DNA from 4 places in the Deinococcus cellulosilyticus NBRC 106333 genome. Region 1 is predicted to be linked to each of the others. Evidence: riboswitches for the same ligand, from Rfam matches in the RefSeq annotation. Region 1 holds a riboswitch; each other region holds the start of a gene.

Region 1 (4,609 bases):
ACGGGTGTTCTACGACAATGCCCATGGTGCAGCAAGTGCTGCAGATGAAAGCAAGGCCAACAACGGCATTCAGGACCTGCAGGAAAAAGGTGCTTCTGGCGTCACGGTGAAAGCCACTGCTGGAACGGGAACCGTTACGGCTGTGACCGATGGGAGCGGCAACTTCCAGATCTACCTGCCCCACCAGCAGTTCGGGGGTCAACTGGTCATCGTGTCCCACAATGTGCAGCCTGCCACCGGAAACAACATCAACAACAGCACGTCTGTGGTGCTCGCCTCTGCCCTGAACGATGGTCTGGCGTCCAGTCGGGTGTACAGCAACACCAGTGGTCAGGTGTACGGCAGCTTCTACTTCGGGGTTTTGAGTCCTTCTGCCTGGAGGCCCGATCAGAGCGGGACCACCAGCAGCCCTGGCATCATTGATTACACCCACTCGTACATTCCGCAAACCCTCGGTGCCCTGAACTTTGCCACCACCGGAAACCTGTTCTATGCGGTCTATGGCGACCTCAACTGCGATGGAACCCTCACCGATGCCGAGAAGAACGTCAATGTGCTGGTCAACCCTGTGCAGGTCGGGTACAGCTGGCCGCGCCTGAGTGACGGCAGCTTCAAACCCTGTGAATACCACGTGCTGGTGAGCGTCCCCTCCAACCTTGCCGCCAACTCCGTCGATAAAGTGAGGGTCAAGGCAGAACTCACCTGGCAGAACAACACCAGCGTCAAAGATCCCCTGTATCTGCTGGACACCACCACCACCCGCACCCTGGGCAACGGAGGCAAACTCAGCCTGACCAAGGGCCTGCGCAACATCACCCAGGGAGAAACCTCCTACACCACCAGCAACGGAGGCAAGGTGGGGGAAACCATCGAGTACAAGATCACCTTCACCAACTCTGGAGACACCGTGATCACCGACATCGTGCTCGGGGACAACATCCCCTACTTCACCGACCTGCTGCAGAACATGTATGGAGCCACAGGAGAGATGGAACTGCACTGCCCGAATGGCGCTGTGGTGAATGTCCACCTCGGGGTGGTCGGTGTGATTGATCTGCCCCTGAATTTGCCCACCAGTTGCAACATCACCCAGATGGCCCCGGGAGATTTCGGGTACTTCCTGTATCAGGTGAAAATCCGCTGATTCCAGCACCCTGGACACCCGCACCCCGGCCACCTGCCGGGGTGTTTCTGTTGAAAAGCGCTGTCAATGGGGAAAATCCTGATCCGACTTTGATTGATGTGACCTCACCCGCACAGAATGACGGCTCTGATTCTGGTCTCAAAAAGCCTATCCTGTCGGTATGCCACTGATGTTTCCGATGCGGTCCGAGGGAAAACCGCAGATTACTGCGGTCTATGCAGACAGAACCTACCCCACCCATCTGGGTTACCACACCGGATGGGACTGCAATTACTATTACGACTGGGTGAAACGCAAAAACATTGCTGGAGACGGAGACCTGGGGTTGCCCTTCCTGGCCGTTGCAGATGGAGAAGTAAAATACATCAGCAACCATGCCGGAGGCCTGTGGGGTGGCCTGATCGTGATCTGGCATGAGCAGTACGGGATCTACTCCAGATACGGTCATGACCTGCTGGAACAGGACCTCATCAAGGTGGGGGACAGGGTCACTGCAGGCCAGGAGATTGGCAGGATCGGGAAAGGGGAGAGGGGCACATTCCTGGCCCACCTGCACATCGACTTTCCCAGGCAGATCCCTGGAGATGAACGTGGAGCGCCGTTCTATGCCTTCTGGCCGGGAAGAAACCGGGACATGTGCCGCACCTTCTTTGTGGACCCCTCCAAGCTGTACCAGAAATTCAGGGCAGCCACGCCAGACATGCACGATGAAATGCGCCTGTTCACCAGCGCATACCGCTGAAGCCTCGGGGGCAGGGTTGCAGCGCTGGAAAATGCAGTGCTGGAAACAGGACATCACCTTTGTACAGAAACTGTTACCCAAATCTAAAATAAAAAAGCCTTGCAGGACAGTAAAAAACCCTTCTCAAAACGGGGAGGGAGTGGCATAATGTGTATCAGAGATTTGGCTCATGAGGCGATGAAGCGTTCTCCCGTATACGGGCACCTGGGAAACGCAGAGCCAGTGGTGCGACCGGCATGGAGCAATTGGTCCTCTGTATTTCTGCGTTCAGCAGTACAGTCCAACCCATTGTTGTCGTTGTCGGTCACTCTTCCCCACTCGGAAGGAGTGACTTTCAGCATGTTACAGACAGAAGAAAACACCAGGAACCGCGGTCCCAACCCACCCAGACAGATCTGCAGGCCTCTCAAGGCACCGCAGCATCGGTTTGAACCCTGACCCCTGATTTTTTCTGACAGCACCCCATGAAAGCACAGAGAAGTCCCCTTCTCTGCAGGTGAATGCTGTTTTGAAAAACCACAGGCAGCCAGCGTGGGACAGGAAGGCAGTGCACAGCACTGGTGAGGACCTCCCACAGACGATGTGACCCCACAGTCACCGTTTCAAATTTTCCTCACACCGCACCATGAAAAACACCCTGATTCTGACAGGCCTGACCTTCCTGATGGTCGCCTGTGGCACCCAATCTGTTCCCTCCCAGACCGTTTCCGAACCCTCCACCGAAGTCAGCACCGAAACCCCTGCACAGGCCCCTGAAGGTGCTGCAGACATGAATGCCCTGGTTGCACCTATTGCTGCTCCCCGCAACCTTTCCAGTGGGAACCAGCACAACCTTGGGATTGTGGGCGGTGTGCTGAAAGCCTGGGGATGGAACGGTTACAACCAGATCAGCAATGCGAACACCCTCAGTGGCATCACCGAAGTGGCCGCAGGCTGGAACACCTCCCTGGTTCGCAAGAGCGATGGCACCGTGTACGCCTGGGGCCGCAACGAATTCGGACAGCTGGGTCTTGGCAACAAGGTCGACCAGAGTGCGCCCCAGAAGATTTCCACCCTCAGCAATGTGACCGCCATCAGTGCAGGCATGGAACACAGCCTGGCCCTCAAGAGTGACGGCACTGTGTGGGCCTGGGGCCACAACAATGTGGGCCAGATCGGAGACGGCACCAGCACCGACCGCCTGACCCCCGTGCAGGTCAAGGGCCTCTCTGGCATCGTGCAGATCACCGCAGGCCTCGGGCATTCCCTGGCCCTCAAGAACGACGGCAGCGTTTGGGTGTGGGGCTGGAACATGGACGGACAGCTGGGCACCGGAAACACCACCACCCTGACTGTTCCTGTGAAACTCACCACCATCTCTGGCGTCACCCGCGTCTCTGCAGGGCACTACCACTCCCTGGCCCTCAAGAGCGACGGCACCGTGTGGGCCTGGGGCGACAACCACAATGGTCGCCTGGGCAACAACAGCACCATTGGCAGCAAACGCCCTGTGCAGGTTCAGAAGCTCAGTGGAGTGAAAGACCTCGTTGCCGGACCCGCCCACAACCTCGCCCTCACCACCAGCGGTCAGGTGTACAGCTGGGGCAAGAACGACAGCGGACAGCTGGGCAACGGCACCCTGATCGATCAGAAAACCCCCGTGCTGGTTCCCGGAATCAGCGCTGCCACTGCCCTCTCCACGGGCCGTGCCCACAGTGTGGTCCTGACCAGCACTGGCAAACTCTGGGCATTTGGCAACAACTTTGGCGGACAGCTCGGTGATGGCACCACCACCAACCGCATGTCCCCTGTGCAGGTCACCAAACTGTAATTCCACGCGGACCACAATCTCTGATCAGAAGCCCGGGTTTTCCCGGGCTTCTGATCGTGTGGATTCAAATGTCTGGATTAAATGTAGATGTTGTAATCGGTGGGGTTGGCCTTCGAGAGCAGAACCTTGAGGTCTGCCTCGTCAGGGTCGCTGGTCATGCGCTGGAAATCATAAGGATTGACCACGGTTTCCTTGAAGTTGGTCACCCCTGAAGCAATGGCGGTCTGCACCACGTCCCTGAGGGCTTCGATGCCTGCCTGCCCATAGTGGGGACCGAAAGCAGGAACGCTCAGGGTGCTGGCCTCCTTGTTGTGCACCAGCACGCTGTAACGGGCGATGTTGCGGTGCCCCTGAAAGTCGGTGATCACAATGAACATGGTCTGGGCGTTGAAATCACTTTTCTCCAGCAGCAGGGAGAGGGTTTCTTTCGGTGCACCGATGGTTCCGGTGATTTCTGGAGTATGCATGGTCTCATCTTAACGTCTACGAGCGCAGCAAGACGGGAACTTTTGGCAAAGTCTCCTGGAAGCCTTTCACCTCTGGGTGGCACGCCTGAGATTGTGAACCATTTCTGTGGCATTTTCTCCTGTGCGATAGGCAGAAATCACGATGTGCGGAGGGGGAGAGCTGTGCTACTTTGATAGCATATGAACCTCTCCAAACTCATCGCTCAGGCTGCCGGAGGACGGGTGATCCGCACTGGATTCATCCCGCAGGACAGCGTGAGCCGCCGTGAACTGAACAGCCCCGAGGTGAAACATCACATCTCTGGTGGTTTTCTCAATGCAGAACGCATCGTTCTGACCCTGTACCCCGAACACATCCCCAGTGTCAGCGATCCCGTGGACATCTGGGAGATCTCTGGAGAATTCCCCCCGCACCTTGATGAGGTGCAGCTCAAACACCGTCTGCT
Region 2 (4,609 bases), on a different contig from region 1:
ACCCCAGGGCACGGGCCCTTGCTGCCTCCTGGCAGGATCTGCCTCCTGCAGAACGGGTTCGTGCAGGAATGGAATTTTTCAGCAGTGGTGGATTCATTTACACCCTGAATCCACCGGTGCTGGAAAGTCCTGATCCCATGGATGAATTGCTGTACCAGACCAGACAGGGCTTCTGTGAGCATTATGCAGGTGCTTTTGCCTTCCTGATGCGTGCTGCAGGTGTGCCTGCCCGGGTGGTTGGAGGATACCTTGGGGGAGACCTGAATGGTTCAGCGGGTTACACCATTGTGCGCCAGTCTGAGGCCCATGCCTGGGTGGAGGTCTGGCTGGAAGGTCAGGGCTGGGTGCGCGTCGACCCCACAGCTGCTGTGTCTCCTGCCCGCCTCACAGAGGGTCTGGCGGCCAGTTTGCAGGCTCCAGCCGATTTGTCCCCCCTGACCAGAGGAGAACAGACCTGGCTGACCCGGGCACAACTGCAACTTGACGCCTTCCAGTTCGCCTGGGACCAGTGGGTGATCGGGTACAACGGCACCCAGCAACGCCTTCTGTTGTCTTTGCTGGGTGCCCATAAGGCGGTGGTCGCTCTGATTGTGGTGGTGCTGCTTGCCCTCACCCTCCTTCCCATTCTGTTGCGTCGGACGGTTCGGGCCACACATCAGACCAGCGATGAATTGCGCAGGCTCTACCAGCAATTCATCCGGCGGTTCAGCATCCAACCCGAGCTTTCAGAGCCGGTCAGCCAGTACGTCCAGCGACTGGCCCGGGCCCATCCAGAGCAGGCAGAAGACATTGAGGGCATTCTGGAAACCTATCAGGACCTGCGTTATGGTCCAGAGGCCACCCCAGAGCAGGTGAAGGGGTTCCGACAGCAGGTGCAGGGGTTCAGGTTGCGCAAATGAACTGCTTTGCGGGTCTGTACAGTGAGGATTTGGTCAGAGTCCTCAGGTAAGATGGAAGAACAAAGGAGGCGTGGATTCCTGTGCTTTACCCGGGCACCTGGCACAGGAGGAGCCAGTGGTGCGACCGGCCTTGTTCCCCAGCTGTGACCTGCAGCTGCGTGGTTTCTTGTTCTGGTCATCACCTGTCCGGGAGGAACGGTATGACCTTGCTGACGACTTTGCCTGTGCTTTCTTCCAGACCATCCTTGCAGAATGCTCTTGTTGGAGCAGGTTGTCTGCTGGCCTGTTCTGGCGTTGCCCAGGCTGAAAACGAAACCATCACCCTGCAAAACCAGCAGGCCACCCAGGTGATGTTCAGGCTTCAAGAGGCTTTCAAGAGCATGAAACTGGGGGTGCAGCTTGTGGGCTGGTCAAATGAAACCGGAACACATGCAGGAGCACCTGTGGGGTTCAATGTGCGTTTCCCCAGGGCCTTGCCTGCCAGTCAGAATCCGATTTTGCCGCTCAGTGTCCAGATCACAGGAGACACAGACCTGACCTCACTCACCCTGCTTTTTGAGGTGACCACCCCTCAGGGACCGGTTCAGGTGCCTGTTCCCCTGAAGCTGCCTGCCCGCGCAAAGCTTGAGTTGCAAGCCCCGGAAGCCATCACCACCCTGCCGGGGCACACCGTGCAACTTTCATTAAAGGTTCGCAACATGGGCCCCATTCCTGCACGGGTGCATCTGGAATTCAGTCTGGCCCTGCAGGGCATCCCTGACTTTGACCTGCAACCCGGTGCAGAGCGAACCCTCAATGTGCCTGTGCCCACCCAGCCCAGCGATCAGGTGCTGGAAGTTGGTCTGATCACCTCATCCAGCACCCAACACAAGAAGATTCTGCTGAGGGGGGTGCGTGCTGTGGACAGCCCTTACCGGGTGCGGTTGCAATGGGGAAGCAACTTTGAGTCCGGTCAGCCTTTCAGAACACAGTTCAGGGCAGAGGGAGACCTGAGTTCCACCGTCCGGTTTTCGGCCTCCATGCAACTGCAGGACCTGAAAGTGCAGGACCCTGGCCTGATGGTTGGGGTGGGGAAGACCACCGTCAATTACGGCTCTTCCCCAGCATCCGGGGTGGCGGGCAGTGCGGGTGAAGGTCTGTATGTGAGCACGGAACCTGTCAAGGATCTGCAGGTGGGTGCAGGATGGGGAATGCGCACAGGCATGGTCCGTCTGGGTGCCAAATATGCCACACGGTCCGATCTGCTGTACTGGTCGGTTGCGGCACACACAGATCTGGCCTTCACCCGCCCTGAGGTTGCTGTTTCTCTGCAGCATCCCGAGTGGTCCTGGAATGCCAGATCCACCCCCGGGCAGAGCATGTTCTGGTCCACAGGGGCCAGTTACACCGCGCAGGGCAAGAGCCTGAATGCCCGGGTGTCCTACGGTCAGAGTGGATGGGGTGGCTCCCTGAGGGGCTCTTTGAAACTCCTCCCTGGTGAGGACACCTTCAGCAGTGAAATCACGGTGGCGAACTCCCAGTGGCAGGACCTGCAGTTCCGGTACAGCAACAGGGACACCGAACTGGGCTGGACCTACAGGCCCGAACACCGCAGTGAACTGACGGGAAGTCACCGCCTGGTGCTCGAAGACCTGAACATCAAATTCAGCACCTCTGCCTCCCTGAAGGCTTTTGAGATTCAGGGTGCAGAGGTTTCAGCAGATGCCACCTACACCCAGGGGCCTTTGCAACTGAATGCTTTCACCTCCCTGAAGACCGGAGGAAGGGGTGCCTTCAACCTTTCCGGCAAGTACACCTCTTTGCTGGACTCTGGAGAGCTTGCTCTGGAAGGAGGGGTGCGCAGTTCGTGGGAATCAGGTAACATCTCTCTCTTTCCTTTTGCTTCAGTGAATTACCGGGATGTGAATGGTTTGCAGGGATATGTCTCGGTCAACCAGACCCGTGCAGGCACCCATTACCGGGCAGGGCTTTCCTACCGGTATGAGCTTCCTGTACCTGCCAGCATCACCGCAGCTCTGGACGGAACCCCTCCTGCTGATCCCTCCACCCGCACGGTGCGATTTGACGTGCAGGGGACAGGATTCCAGCCTTCCCTGTCTGGCGTGAGAGTATCAGGATGTGGCATGTCCGGTCAGTCGGATGCCAATGGTCGGGTGGTGCTGAAAGGATACCAGGGGCCCTGCACCCTGGCCGTTGACCGCAGCAGCCTGCCTGCCCACACCCACCTCAAGACCCAGACCCTCCCTTCTGAGCCCGGGGACAGCCTCACCGTTCAACTGGTGCCCACCTTCGACTTCAGGGGCAGAATCGAGTACGAGAAAACCAGTGACAGTGCCCTGATCCCCCCAACCCCCAGAAAAGTACGCGTGATGATTGCTGGGGTTGAAACCTTCTGGAAGGATGTGGACATGCCTGCAGGAACGTTTGAAGTGAAAGACCTGCCAGTTGGTGAATACACCCTGTCTGTTGAAGATGGGAAGCCCGTCACCCGGGTGTTGCTGCCCGACGGACCTCCTGTGGTCCTGACCCTGCCTGCCCCCCAGGTGCAGACCCTGAAGAAGACCACCCCTCCGATGAAACTCAACTGGAAGAGCCTCACTGTGGGGGCAGGGACTTCCGCAGAACTGAATGTGACCTCAGAAGCAGCCATCCAGCAACTCATTGTCCGTGGCCCCCAGGTGGATGTGCTTCAGGACTGCAAATCCCAGCCCAGTTGCACCACAGCTTTTGTGGTGCCTGTTTCTGCAGACGGCCTGCTGTCTGTGCAGGTGGAAGTGCATTTCAAAGAAGGAGGTGTGGCCCGCCGCACCGCCCAGCTGATCGTCACGCCCGTGACCCAAGGAGAGACCAGATGATCCCTGTTCAGAATGTTTTCCGCCCTAAAACCCTTGGCCTGCTTCTTTCTCTGCTGCTCGGTACTGCTGCTGCACAGGTGTCCATCACCGGTCCCCGCGAACTGGACCTGCAGCCCGGAGAAACCCGGACCGTAGAGTATGTGCTCAGCAACCCAGGGGATGCTGCCGTCCCTGCCGTGGTCTTCATGAACGATTACATGCAGCAGCCTGATGGCTCTCTGGTGCACATTCCTGGCAAGACCCTGCCCGGCAGTTTTTCCAGAATTGCCTCTGCAGATCGCCTGGAATACACCATTCCAGCCAAAGGAACTGTGGTGGTTCCTGTGGTGGTCAGCATGCCCAAAACCCCCATTGGAGGGTACTGGGGTGTGGTCGGGGTGGACATCCTGAACAATCCTGCAGGGGGTGGCAACAACGAAGTGGGCTTCAAGATCCGATATGCAATGGTGACCGCTGTGACGGTCAGTGGGGTGACCCAGCATGAGGTGAGCATTGACAACCTCACCGGGCAGACCCGAAATGGCAGCACCAGCATTGCCGTGACCCTCAGCAACACCGGCACCGCTTATGAGCGGTACGCCCTGAAGCTCAACATTGTGGACCTGCAGGGCAAAACCGTGGAAACCCAGGTCTCTTCAGTGGTGCTGCCCGGGCTCACCGTGGATGTGAATGTGCCTGTTCCGCAGAAACTCGCCTCTGGAACCTACGCTGTGTTTGCCACCCTGATGTACGGTGGGGACCAGCAGGTGGAGATGGCAGGCAGTCTGGAAGTGCCCTGACCACTGATCTGAAACCAGGAGAAATTGACTGTGAAGCTGCCTGAGGACAACATGCTTGCTCATCCCTGGAGGAACT
Region 3 (4,609 bases), on a different contig from region 1:
ATCACTGCCTCGGTGTCGGTGATGGAGCGGATCAGGAACACAAATTCATCTCCGCCAGTGCGGGCCACGGTGTCCTCTGCCCTCAAAATTGGCTCCAGGCGTCGGGCCACCTCGATCAGCAGTTCATCCCCAACGTGGTGTCCGAGGGTGTCGTTGATCTTCTTGAATTTGTTGAGGTCCAGCACCCCCAGGGCAAGCCTTGTTCCGGTTCGGGAAGCATGTTCTAAAGCCACCCGGAAACGGTCCGCCAGCAGCAGGCGGTTCGGGAGTCCGGTGAGGGCGTCATAAAGGGCTTTGCGTTCCAGCTCTTTCATGCGCTCGTAGGATTCCCGCTCCATCTTCTCTTTGGTGAGGCGTTCGGTCTCGTAACGGTGGCGTTGCTGCTCAAGTTCGTTTCTGGCCCGTTCCAGTTCGTGCTGGGTGGCAAGTTGCTTTGTGCGCTGTTCGGCCTCGGCTTTCAGGACCTGGGATTCCAGATCGTGGGCTTCCCGGGCAGTAGAGAGGGCTTTGGTGATTTGGCCTTCCGCCTCGTACACCTGGGAGGTGAGTTTCAGCACCCGGGAGAGGGCACGGTGGCGGTTGCTGCTGCGGGTCAGTTCCTCGGCTTCAAAGAGCACGTCCTGCGCGAGGGTCAGGTGCTCTTCTTGCAGGTGGGTCTCGGCCTCACTGATCAGCACTTCAATCAGGATGTCGAGGTCCTCACTGGCCCTTGCCAGATTGGTGGCATCATGAAAGGCCACCAGGGCAGCTTCCAGCATCCCACGCTGGCGGTACAGCACCCCGAGGTGCCTGAGGGCATCGGCGGCAATGAAGCTCTTTCTGGAGGTGATGTCCAGTGCTGAAGAAAGCAGCTTTTCGGCTTCATCGAGCCTGCCCCGCCGCAATTGAAACTCCCCGTAGTTGGTGCTGAGGATGGCCTCTCCCATGGGGTGTCCGGCGTTGCGCACGAAGGTCAGGGCTTTCTGGTAGTGCCGCTCTGCACTGTCCGGATCACCAAGATCGTCGTACACGCGGGCAAGATTGGTGGAGATGGTGGCCGACAGCACGTCTTCTGCACTGCCGTGCACGGTTTCGGCCTGCAACAGGAAATCCAGTGCAGTATTGAAACTTCCCAAATCGGTGTGAAGGGCTCCGATGTTGCACAGCAGTGCAGCCTCTCCCCTCAGGTCTCCCAGGGCACGGCGGATCTCCCGGGCTTCCTGCAGGTGGAAGAGGGCGGCGTTGCTGTCTCCCCGTTTGTGTTCCAGTTTGGCCATGCCGTTCAGGGCATCTGCCAGCGTCTCCTGGTCCCGGTACAGTCTGGCCCGCACCGCTGCCTGTTCGTACAGCAGGGCTGCGCGTTCATCGTCTTCATCGGTGAAAAGCCGCGCTTCCTCGAGGAGGCGTTTGGGGGTTCGCAGGCTGGAGGGGTTCTGGTCAGGCATGTGGACCCATTTCCTGGTGCACGGATGGATTGAGGGGATGAAAGGAGAAGGGGAAAAGGGAGAGCCCTCTCTTCTGATGATGACCTGTTCTCGATGCATTGTCACCCGGGAAGGCAAAAGCTTCCCGGGTGAATCACACGTTTTATTTCAGGGCCTGTTTCAGGAAGAGGCTCATGTCGATGATGCCGCCGTTGCTGGTGGACTGGGCCAGTGTGGTCAGTTTCCAGTTGTTCGCATTTTCACCGAGGGCGAGGGCCAGAGCGCCGGTCACCAGCGGTGCACTGAAGCTGCTGCCTGTGCCGTACACCACGCGCTGTCCAGGGTAGGCAGTGAAGAGGTTCACGCCGGGAGCGAGCACCTCGTTGCCCTTGTTGTTCCAGCTGACGCTGCTGCCATCGCCGTTCACGCTGCCCACACTGAGGCCTGAGAGGTCAAGCAGGGGATCATTTCCGAGTTGCAGGGCTGGAACGAGGGGCTGGTTGCCTCCGCTGTTCCCACCCGAAGCAACAATCAGGACTTTCTTGCTGGCCGCATACAGCATGGCGGTGTACACGCTGGAGGTGAGGGTGTCGGTGCTGACGCTCATGTTGATGATGTCGGCCCCGCCGTTCACAGCGTCATAGATGGCCTTGGCCACATCTCTGGAGCGACCGGAACCATCGGAGGTGATCACCCGGAAGGCGGTGATGGTGGCTTTTGGAGCAACCTGACGGATCAGGCCAGCCACGGCTGTACCGTGTCCATAGGCCACATCGGTGTCGGCACCTTCTTCGCTGGCGTTGCTGTCATTGCCGAGGTAATCCCATCCAGACTTCACGGCTCCTGTGAGCATGGGGTGGTTGAGGTCCACACCTGTGTCAATCAGGGCAATGTTGACCCCTGCTCCGAGGTTGGGGGCAAGCAGCTGTGCCTTGTCCAGGTTGATCAGTTTGAAGGGCTTGCTGTTGTCCGGTGCGGGCAGGAAGACCCCTTCGGCCCACCATCTGACGGCACTGGCCCACCACCTGACGGCATCGGTCCAGTATTCGAGTCCGCTGTTGGTGCCACTGACCCACCATTTGACCCCACTGGTCCACCAGCGCACGGCAGTGGTCTGGTAGTTGCTCCTGTCCGAGAGGGTCATGTCGAAGACATCGGCACTCCCGAGCTGGCTGATCTCGGGATTCTGCACCTCTGCGGTGGCTTCCGGGGCCTTTGGGGTCTGACTGCAGGAGGCCAGGCTGAGCAGGACGGTTGTGATAAGGATCAGGCGTTTCAGAACAGAAGTGTGTGACATGGTCACTCCCTCCTTTACTCCCACAATCGAGAGACACCACCTGCATGTGCAGATGGACGTAGACCACGGTGATGCTTGCATCACGTGGAGACCAATAGCCGGTCGCACCACTGACTCCACCTTTCCCAGGTGCCCGAATACAGGAAAGGCTTCAACGTCTCTATCAGCCAGAGGGGTTGGCTCTGTACTGATTGATTCCAGTATGACAAAAAAAGCGCTTCAGCGTCAATCCACACGCCAAAAACGCCTCTTTACAAATGCCAGAAATTCCCTCTAATACGGGAAATTCCTGATGTTTAACACTTTCCGTACATCTGGGTCAAATTCCCTCAGCCAGACTTCAGAAACCTGTACAGTCAGGTTCAGACCACCCGGGTGCTTTTCTGTTCAAAAGCCATGTAGGAGCGGGTGTCGAGCAGTTCCCGCAGCACCTGAACCGTCTGTTGCAGCTCCTCTTCGGTGTTGTACAGGGCCACCGGAGCCATGCGCAGGATGTCCGGGGCCCGGAAGTCCGGCACAATTCCTTTTTCCCTGAGGGCCAGACTGAGCAGTCTCGCCTGGGGATGCTGCACACTGACATGGCCTCCCCTGCGGTGCACCTCTCTGGGGGTCACCACCCGGAGTTCAGGGGTGTGTTCATCCAGAAGCTTCATGAAATGCGTGGTGAGTTCCAGGGAACGTGCCCGGATCTCTTCAATGCCCACCTTCCTGAACGCTTCAAGTGCCCCTTCAAGTCCGGCCAGGGCCAGAATGCTCGGGGTGCTGATCTGGTACGCACCTGCTCCATGCTCGGGTGTGAAGTAAGAGCGCATCTCGAAGGTGCTGGCTTTCTGGTGGCCCCACCATCCCCTCAGGCCAGGGAGGCGGTCAAAGTGCTTCTCATGCACAAAAAGGCCACCGGGTGCACCCGGACCCGCATTCAGGTATTTGTAGCTGCACCACACCGCAAAATCCACGCCCCAGGCGTGCAGGTGGTGGGGCACAGAACCTGCAGAGTGGGCCGCATCCACCCCCAGCACAATGTTCTTCTGCTGGGCCAGCAAAGCGTACTTTTGGATGTCCAGCAACTGCCCACTGGCATAAAGCACCGTTGGGAGCAAGACCAGGGCCACATCCTCCTGGAATGCAGCAGCAATGTCTTCATCATTCAGGGTGTAACCGTCTCGCGAAGGAATCAGGCGCAACTCGGCGTCATGGCGCTCTGCCCAGGACTGCAGGGCATACAGGTCACTGGGGAAATCCAGTGCAGTGGCCACCAGATGCTTCTTCTGGGCTGTGGGCTGGTAAAAGGTGGCAAGCAGGGCATGCAGGTTCATGGTGATGCTGCCTGTGGCAATCACCTCTTCAGGCCGTGCTCCCATCAGGTCTGCCAGGGTGGGACTGAGGGTTTCGGCAAGGCCAAACCAGCTTTCCCAGCCGTTCACGGCCTGCTCCTGCCATTCCTGCAATCTGCGGCCAATCGCCTGCACGCTGGCATGGGAGGTGAGGCCCAGCGAATTGCCGTCCAGATAGATCCCCTCGGGGTAAATGAAGTCCTGTCTAAGCATTTGACGGTATTCTAACCTGCCCGCTGTGCAGCCCAGCAAGCCGCGTCCAGCGAAGGTGGACAGCTGTGTTTCTGACAGAGGCTTTCTGAAAAGCCTGAAAAACAGCACCTTCATGAAATTGAATCGTGCACAATCTGACGAATCGGTTCGAAAGGGTGTGCCAGCATGGGGCTCTCATGGTTCACCCCCCCTTCCTGAAAGACATCCTCAAAATCGCCATCCCCGTCAGTCTGGAATCGGTGGGACAGCTCATGCTCGGTTTCATTGACCAGGTGATGGTCGCCACCCTCGGGGCCATTGCTGTGGCCGCCGTGGGCCTTGCCAACAGCATCACTTTTGTGTTCATCATGGCCCTTGCCGGG
Region 4 (4,609 bases), on a different contig from region 1:
TCCTCAGGGGTCAGCCTGCCGGGTTTGAGGAGGATGTGGTCCGGGATGGCAATCTTTCCGGTGTCGTGCAGGTAGGCCCCCCAGCGCAGGGCGTCCAGTTCATCTCCATTGATGCCCAGAGCACGACCCAGCAGGTCGGACAGTTGCACCACCCGATCCGTGTGGCCTTTGGTTTCGTAATCCCGGTACTCCAGCACCATCCCGATGGCTTTGAGGGTCTCCTCCCGACTGGTGGAGAGCTTCTCGATGTAGGTGTTGCGCTCAAAGGCGTGCGAAATGCGGTCTCTGACCGCCCGCAGGATGCGACGGGTGTTCCCGGTGAATTCCACTTTGTCTGTGCAGGTCCCAAGGGCAAGAAAGCCCTGGATGCGGCCATCTGCCGTAACCGGCAGGACAGCCACCTGAAACGCATCCATACGAGGCAGAGACTCAGCAGGTTCACAGATGGGTTCTGATGCACTGAAGAAAGCCGGAGTTCCCTTCAGAAAAGCGTGCAGCAGCCTGGGACCAGCAGCCTTCAGGTAACGTCCAAGCAGCACTTCCCCTTCTTCTGGGGAGAGGTTCAGGCAGGTGTCCACCTGGTACTGGTGGTCCGTCACCTTCACAAACATCCCGTAATCAAACGGAATCACCGCTGTGCAGTGCTTGAGGGCAAGCTGAATCACGTCCGAGGGATCGCTGGCCTCCTCGAGCTCCTCGGCCAGGGTGACCAGCTGGGTGGAGGTGGTGAGGGAAGCCATCAGCTCCTGACGGGCCACCACACGGTCCGAGATGTCCAGGCTGGAAGAAATGAACCCGTGGCACACCTCACCCTCCCAGATCAGACGAAATGCCGTTTCACACCACAGGTGATGCCCTTCTTTGTGACGGATGCGGTACTCCAGCATGTGCTGGTCTGCGTGGCGTTCCACTGCCGCCGTGACCTCCTGTTCCACCATCGGCCAGTCCTCCGGGTGAATGTAGCCGTAATCGGGAATCGCCAGAAATTCCTCGGGCGTGTATCCCAGAATCGCTGTGATGGAAGGGGACACATAAGAGGCATGGAAATTCGCATCAAACTGCATGATCAGGTTGACCGTGTTCTCGGCAATCAGGCGAAACTGGGCCTGACTTTCCTCCAGAGCGCGGCGGATGCGACTTTTCTCGGTGACATCCAGAATCACCCCAAGACGTGCCGGGCGGCCCTGGTACTGCAGGTCCTGACCATGCACCTGCACTTCAATGGACTCACCGCTTTTTTTCAGGTGCACCCAGGTCTGTTCACTGTTCTTGCTCTGGTGCTGAACCACATGCTGCAGGTGCTGCATGAGCATCTGGTGTTCCGATTCAGGCCGGATGTCCAGCAGGGTCATCTCCAGAAACTCATCGCGGCTGTAGCCGTATTTCTGCAGGGCGGCCTGATTGACTTCCAGAAACTGCAGGGTGCTGTTGTCATAGACCCACATGGGCAGGGGATTCAGTTCAAAGGTGGCCTGAAACAGTTCACCTGATTCTGGAACACAGGCTGCATGGGCAGCGGGCACAGTGGGGGTGGTGGTCTGCACCTCTGAGCAGGTGATCTCCAGTCCGGTGTCTTCTGCAGCAAGAGATGCTGCATGGTGTCGTGTTGGAAAGTGAACGGTCACGGCAGCGTCCTTTCTACAGGGCGTGCCAGCATGTTCTTGGAGGGGATGGGTGAATTTCTCCTCATGCCGGTCGCACCACTGACTCCACACATTCCAGGTGCCCGAATACGGAATGTGCTTCCATGTCTCATGAGTGGGCAAAATGCCACTTCTATTCTGAAGCTTAACTGAGTTCCAGAAACAGTGTCAACCGTCCTGAACGTTTTTGTCCAAAAAAGAGCTTGCTGAATTTCTTACACTCTGATTACTTAAAAAATACAAATTTTACTTATGTTTCCAAAGGTTTTCAATCTGAACTCCAGTGGCTGAGAAAGAACAGCTCTTTCCATGCAAATCAAAGTGGGTGCTCTGGGGATTTGAATCCCAGAGCACCCCTGCAGTTTCAAAGCAAACCGCTCAGGTAATCGGCAATCCCCACCCGAATGGGCATGAAGTAGATGTTGCCCCTGTTTTCCTCCACCCAGTGCAGTGCCTGTGACACAAAAGCCCGGTTCCAGTCCAGCGTGGGCTGAAAATCCTTGGGAAAGATGGCCCGGTTGCGGGTCTCCCAGTACCGTCTGGAGCGCTCCCCCACCACCGAGGTCACCCCCCAGAAGATGGGCAAATCCCGGCATTCGGACTGCTCGAACATCTCCTGGAAAACCCCCATCAGGCGCAGGTCAAAATAGGGCTGGGTGAAAAAGCCCTCTGCACCGGCTTCCTGTTTGCGTTCCAGGTACTCGAGTTCACTGCGCAGGCTGGAACGGTAGGGGTCCAGCCCTGCATAGACCTTGATCTCTGGAAGCTCCCGTTTGAACTTGCGAATGGCATCAATGCAGGAGGTCGGATACACCTTGCGACTCATGTCGGTGGGCGGATCTCCCGTCACCACAATCACTTCCCTCACCCCAGATTCCAGAAGCTGGTCAGCAAAGGGCAGGGGTTTTTTCACGTTCAGGTCGATGGACCGGAAATGGGGAATGGCACTGTTGCTGGGCAGGATCTGCTGCACCGGGCGGCACGCCTGCCAGCTGCGGATGTCATACCGCATCAGGTCAGGCAGGTTGATGGTGTCCACCCTGGGCAGGTGCTGCTGGATGTAGCTCAGCTCCTCCTGCAGGTGTTCGAAGGTTTTGGGAACCAGTTCTACGGCAATCCGCATGCTCCACAGTGTAGAGACTCCACTGCGGTTTTCCAGGCTGAAATCTAGTCCTCTATGGGGCAGGACTGCCCTGAAGGGTTCAAACTCAGGCAAATCCCCAGCTTGCAATCAAGATCATTTTTTCATCAGCCGCACCTGATATGCTGAATTCATGATCGCCGAGGTCGTGGTGGAAAACTCCATCGAGGTCAGGGAAGCCCAGAACATGGGGGCGGACTCCCTGCTGCTGGTGCGCAACCTCAAGGAGGGAGGCATCAGCCCGGACCTGAAAACCATCGGGATGTGCATGGATGCAGCCCGGGTTCCCCTGTCCATTCTGGTCCGCCCAGACAACGAGAACTATTCCTATGAAGAGGGCCGCCGCCGCCGGACCCTGAAGATTCTGGAATTGTACTGGAACCACGGCATCCGCAACATCACTTTCGGGGCCATCCACAACACTGTGATGGACTGGGACCTGCTGGAAGATGCCATCACCCACGGCTTCAGCGTCAACATCAACCTGGCTTTTGACCACACCCTGGACCTCACCAAAAACTATCTGCAACTGGCCATGTACCCGATGGTCCGCCAGGTGACCACCCGGGGCAAGGCCGAAACGGCGCTGTCCGGGCAGGATGAGATCCGCACCCTGGTGCACCTGGACCGCCCCAACCTGCCCCTCCTCGCTGAAAGCACAGGCCTGACCCCGGAAAACCTCAAACCTTTTCTGGAACACAGTGGCGTTCATGGCGTGCAATTTGGTCTCACAGCCCGGGAACGCAGTGGCAAATTCAATTTTCTGCATCTGGAAAGCTGCATTGGCATCATGCGCAAGCATGCCCGCAGCCAGCAGGCGGGAAACTCGGTCACGCCAACCCGATTCCGCTTCTGAGGTCCCTGGATTTCAGGGTCAATGGACAGCCAGGCAATAGGTGCGGCACACCTCTTGCAGTGCATCAAAGTTGCTTTTGTGGATCAGGCAGACCCACCCCTGCTCGGGATGTCCCTGGAACTGCAGCACATAAATGCGGTGCAGGCCCGTCTGAGCAACCTTTTCCAGAATGGCCTGCTCCAGAGCAGATTCATATTCCCAGAAAGAGGGATGGTCTTCACGGCGGACCTGCAATCCAAACTGTTTCTGTGCATAGTCCACCAGACTGCTTTCGGTGTACCCTGACCCTCTTGGCCCGTACTGGTAGCACAGGTCGGCCAGGTCGCAAATGCGGCCTGCAGCTTCTCTGGGAACATCGTACAGGTGATGGGTCGGTATGCGGTGGTGCTCCATGATTTCCAATTTAAAGACAGAAAGTCATCAGCGATGTGATCAACACGGCTTTTTTCATTTTGAATTCAGGTGGCATACCTGGGTGATAAAGCGATGATTTTCAACAACGACAACAGAATAAGGTCTTAATGTTTTACATTTTCTGTTGTTTTCAGATCCTCAGAAGAAATGTTTCTTCACGTGATCCCATAAATCCATTTTGACTTTAGATTTTAAATCAATCTTGATGAAGCATATTATGATTTGAGTGAATTCTTCTTTCTGGCGACAAAATACATCAAAGCCCAATGAGCTTTCTTCAAAAAGAGTCTAAAGTCATCGGGAACACAATTAAAATTGTGCACAATGAACCAGGTGCATTTGTTCAACACAAAAGACAGAAGCAGTTAAAATTGTATCTGTGAACACCATGTATCACCTCCGGCTGCTTGGCGATACCCTGCTGCAAAAAGAAGGACAGACCGTGCATCTGGGAACCCGCAAAGCCCTGGCCATTCTGGTGTATCTGGTCTTTCAACCCGAGCGCATCAACCGCCTGGAACTGGCCACCTTGCTGTGGCCCGAACAATCCGAAGA

The links. Region 1 has a riboswitch for cyclic di-GMP ahead of DC3_RS04335 (RCC1 domain-containing protein). Riboswitches for the same ligand answer to the same signal wherever they lie in the genome.
Region 2: it holds a riboswitch for cyclic di-GMP, as region 1 does, so the genes downstream of both, DC3_RS01890 (hypothetical protein) here and DC3_RS04335 (RCC1 domain-containing protein) in region 1, are expected to answer to the same signal.
Region 3: it holds a riboswitch for cyclic di-GMP, as region 1 does, so the genes downstream of both, DC3_RS16425 (S8 family peptidase) here and DC3_RS04335 (RCC1 domain-containing protein) in region 1, are expected to answer to the same signal.
Region 4: it holds a riboswitch for cyclic di-GMP, as region 1 does, so the genes downstream of both, DC3_RS26455 (HD domain-containing phosphohydrolase) here and DC3_RS04335 (RCC1 domain-containing protein) in region 1, are expected to answer to the same signal.

Annotation. Positions count from the first base shown of each region.
Region 1 is NZ_BJXB01000003.1:113,472-118,080, forward strand. It holds gene DC3_RS04325 (beta strand repeat-containing protein) at 1-1,144, shown strand, start outside; gene DC3_RS04330 (M23 family metallopeptidase) at 1,305-1,886, shown strand; cyclic di-GMP riboswitch class II at 2,048-2,132, shown strand; gene DC3_RS04335 (RCC1 domain-containing protein) at 2,512-3,696, shown strand; gene DC3_RS04340 (DUF3197 domain-containing protein) at 3,774-4,163, opposite strand; gene DC3_RS04345 (S4 domain-containing protein) at 4,344-4,609, shown strand, end outside.
Region 2 is NZ_BJXB01000001.1:440,199-444,807, forward strand. It holds gene DC3_RS01885 (transglutaminase TgpA family protein) at 1-899, shown strand, start outside; cyclic di-GMP riboswitch class II at 955-1,037, shown strand; gene DC3_RS01890 (hypothetical protein) at 1,100-3,754, shown strand; gene DC3_RS01895 (hypothetical protein) at 3,751-4,533, shown strand; gene DC3_RS01900 (hypothetical protein) at 4,609-4,609, shown strand, end outside.
Region 3 is NZ_BJXB01000015.1:33,437-38,045, reverse strand. It holds gene DC3_RS16430 (EAL domain-containing protein) at 1-1,424, opposite strand, end outside; gene DC3_RS16425 (S8 family peptidase) at 1,567-2,700, opposite strand; cyclic di-GMP riboswitch class II at 2,788-2,871, opposite strand; gene kynU (kynureninase) at 3,063-4,247, opposite strand; gene DC3_RS16415 (MATE family efflux transporter) at 4,424-4,609, shown strand, end outside.
Region 4 is NZ_BJXB01000042.1:23,860-28,468, forward strand. It holds gene DC3_RS26455 (HD domain-containing phosphohydrolase) at 1-1,625, opposite strand, end outside; cyclic di-GMP riboswitch class II at 1,681-1,764, opposite strand; gene DC3_RS26460 (methylenetetrahydrofolate reductase) at 2,008-2,766, opposite strand; gene DC3_RS26465 (copper homeostasis protein CutC) at 2,918-3,640, shown strand; gene DC3_RS26470 (hypothetical protein) at 3,659-4,033, opposite strand; gene DC3_RS26475 (AfsR/SARP family transcriptional regulator) at 4,443-4,609, shown strand, end outside.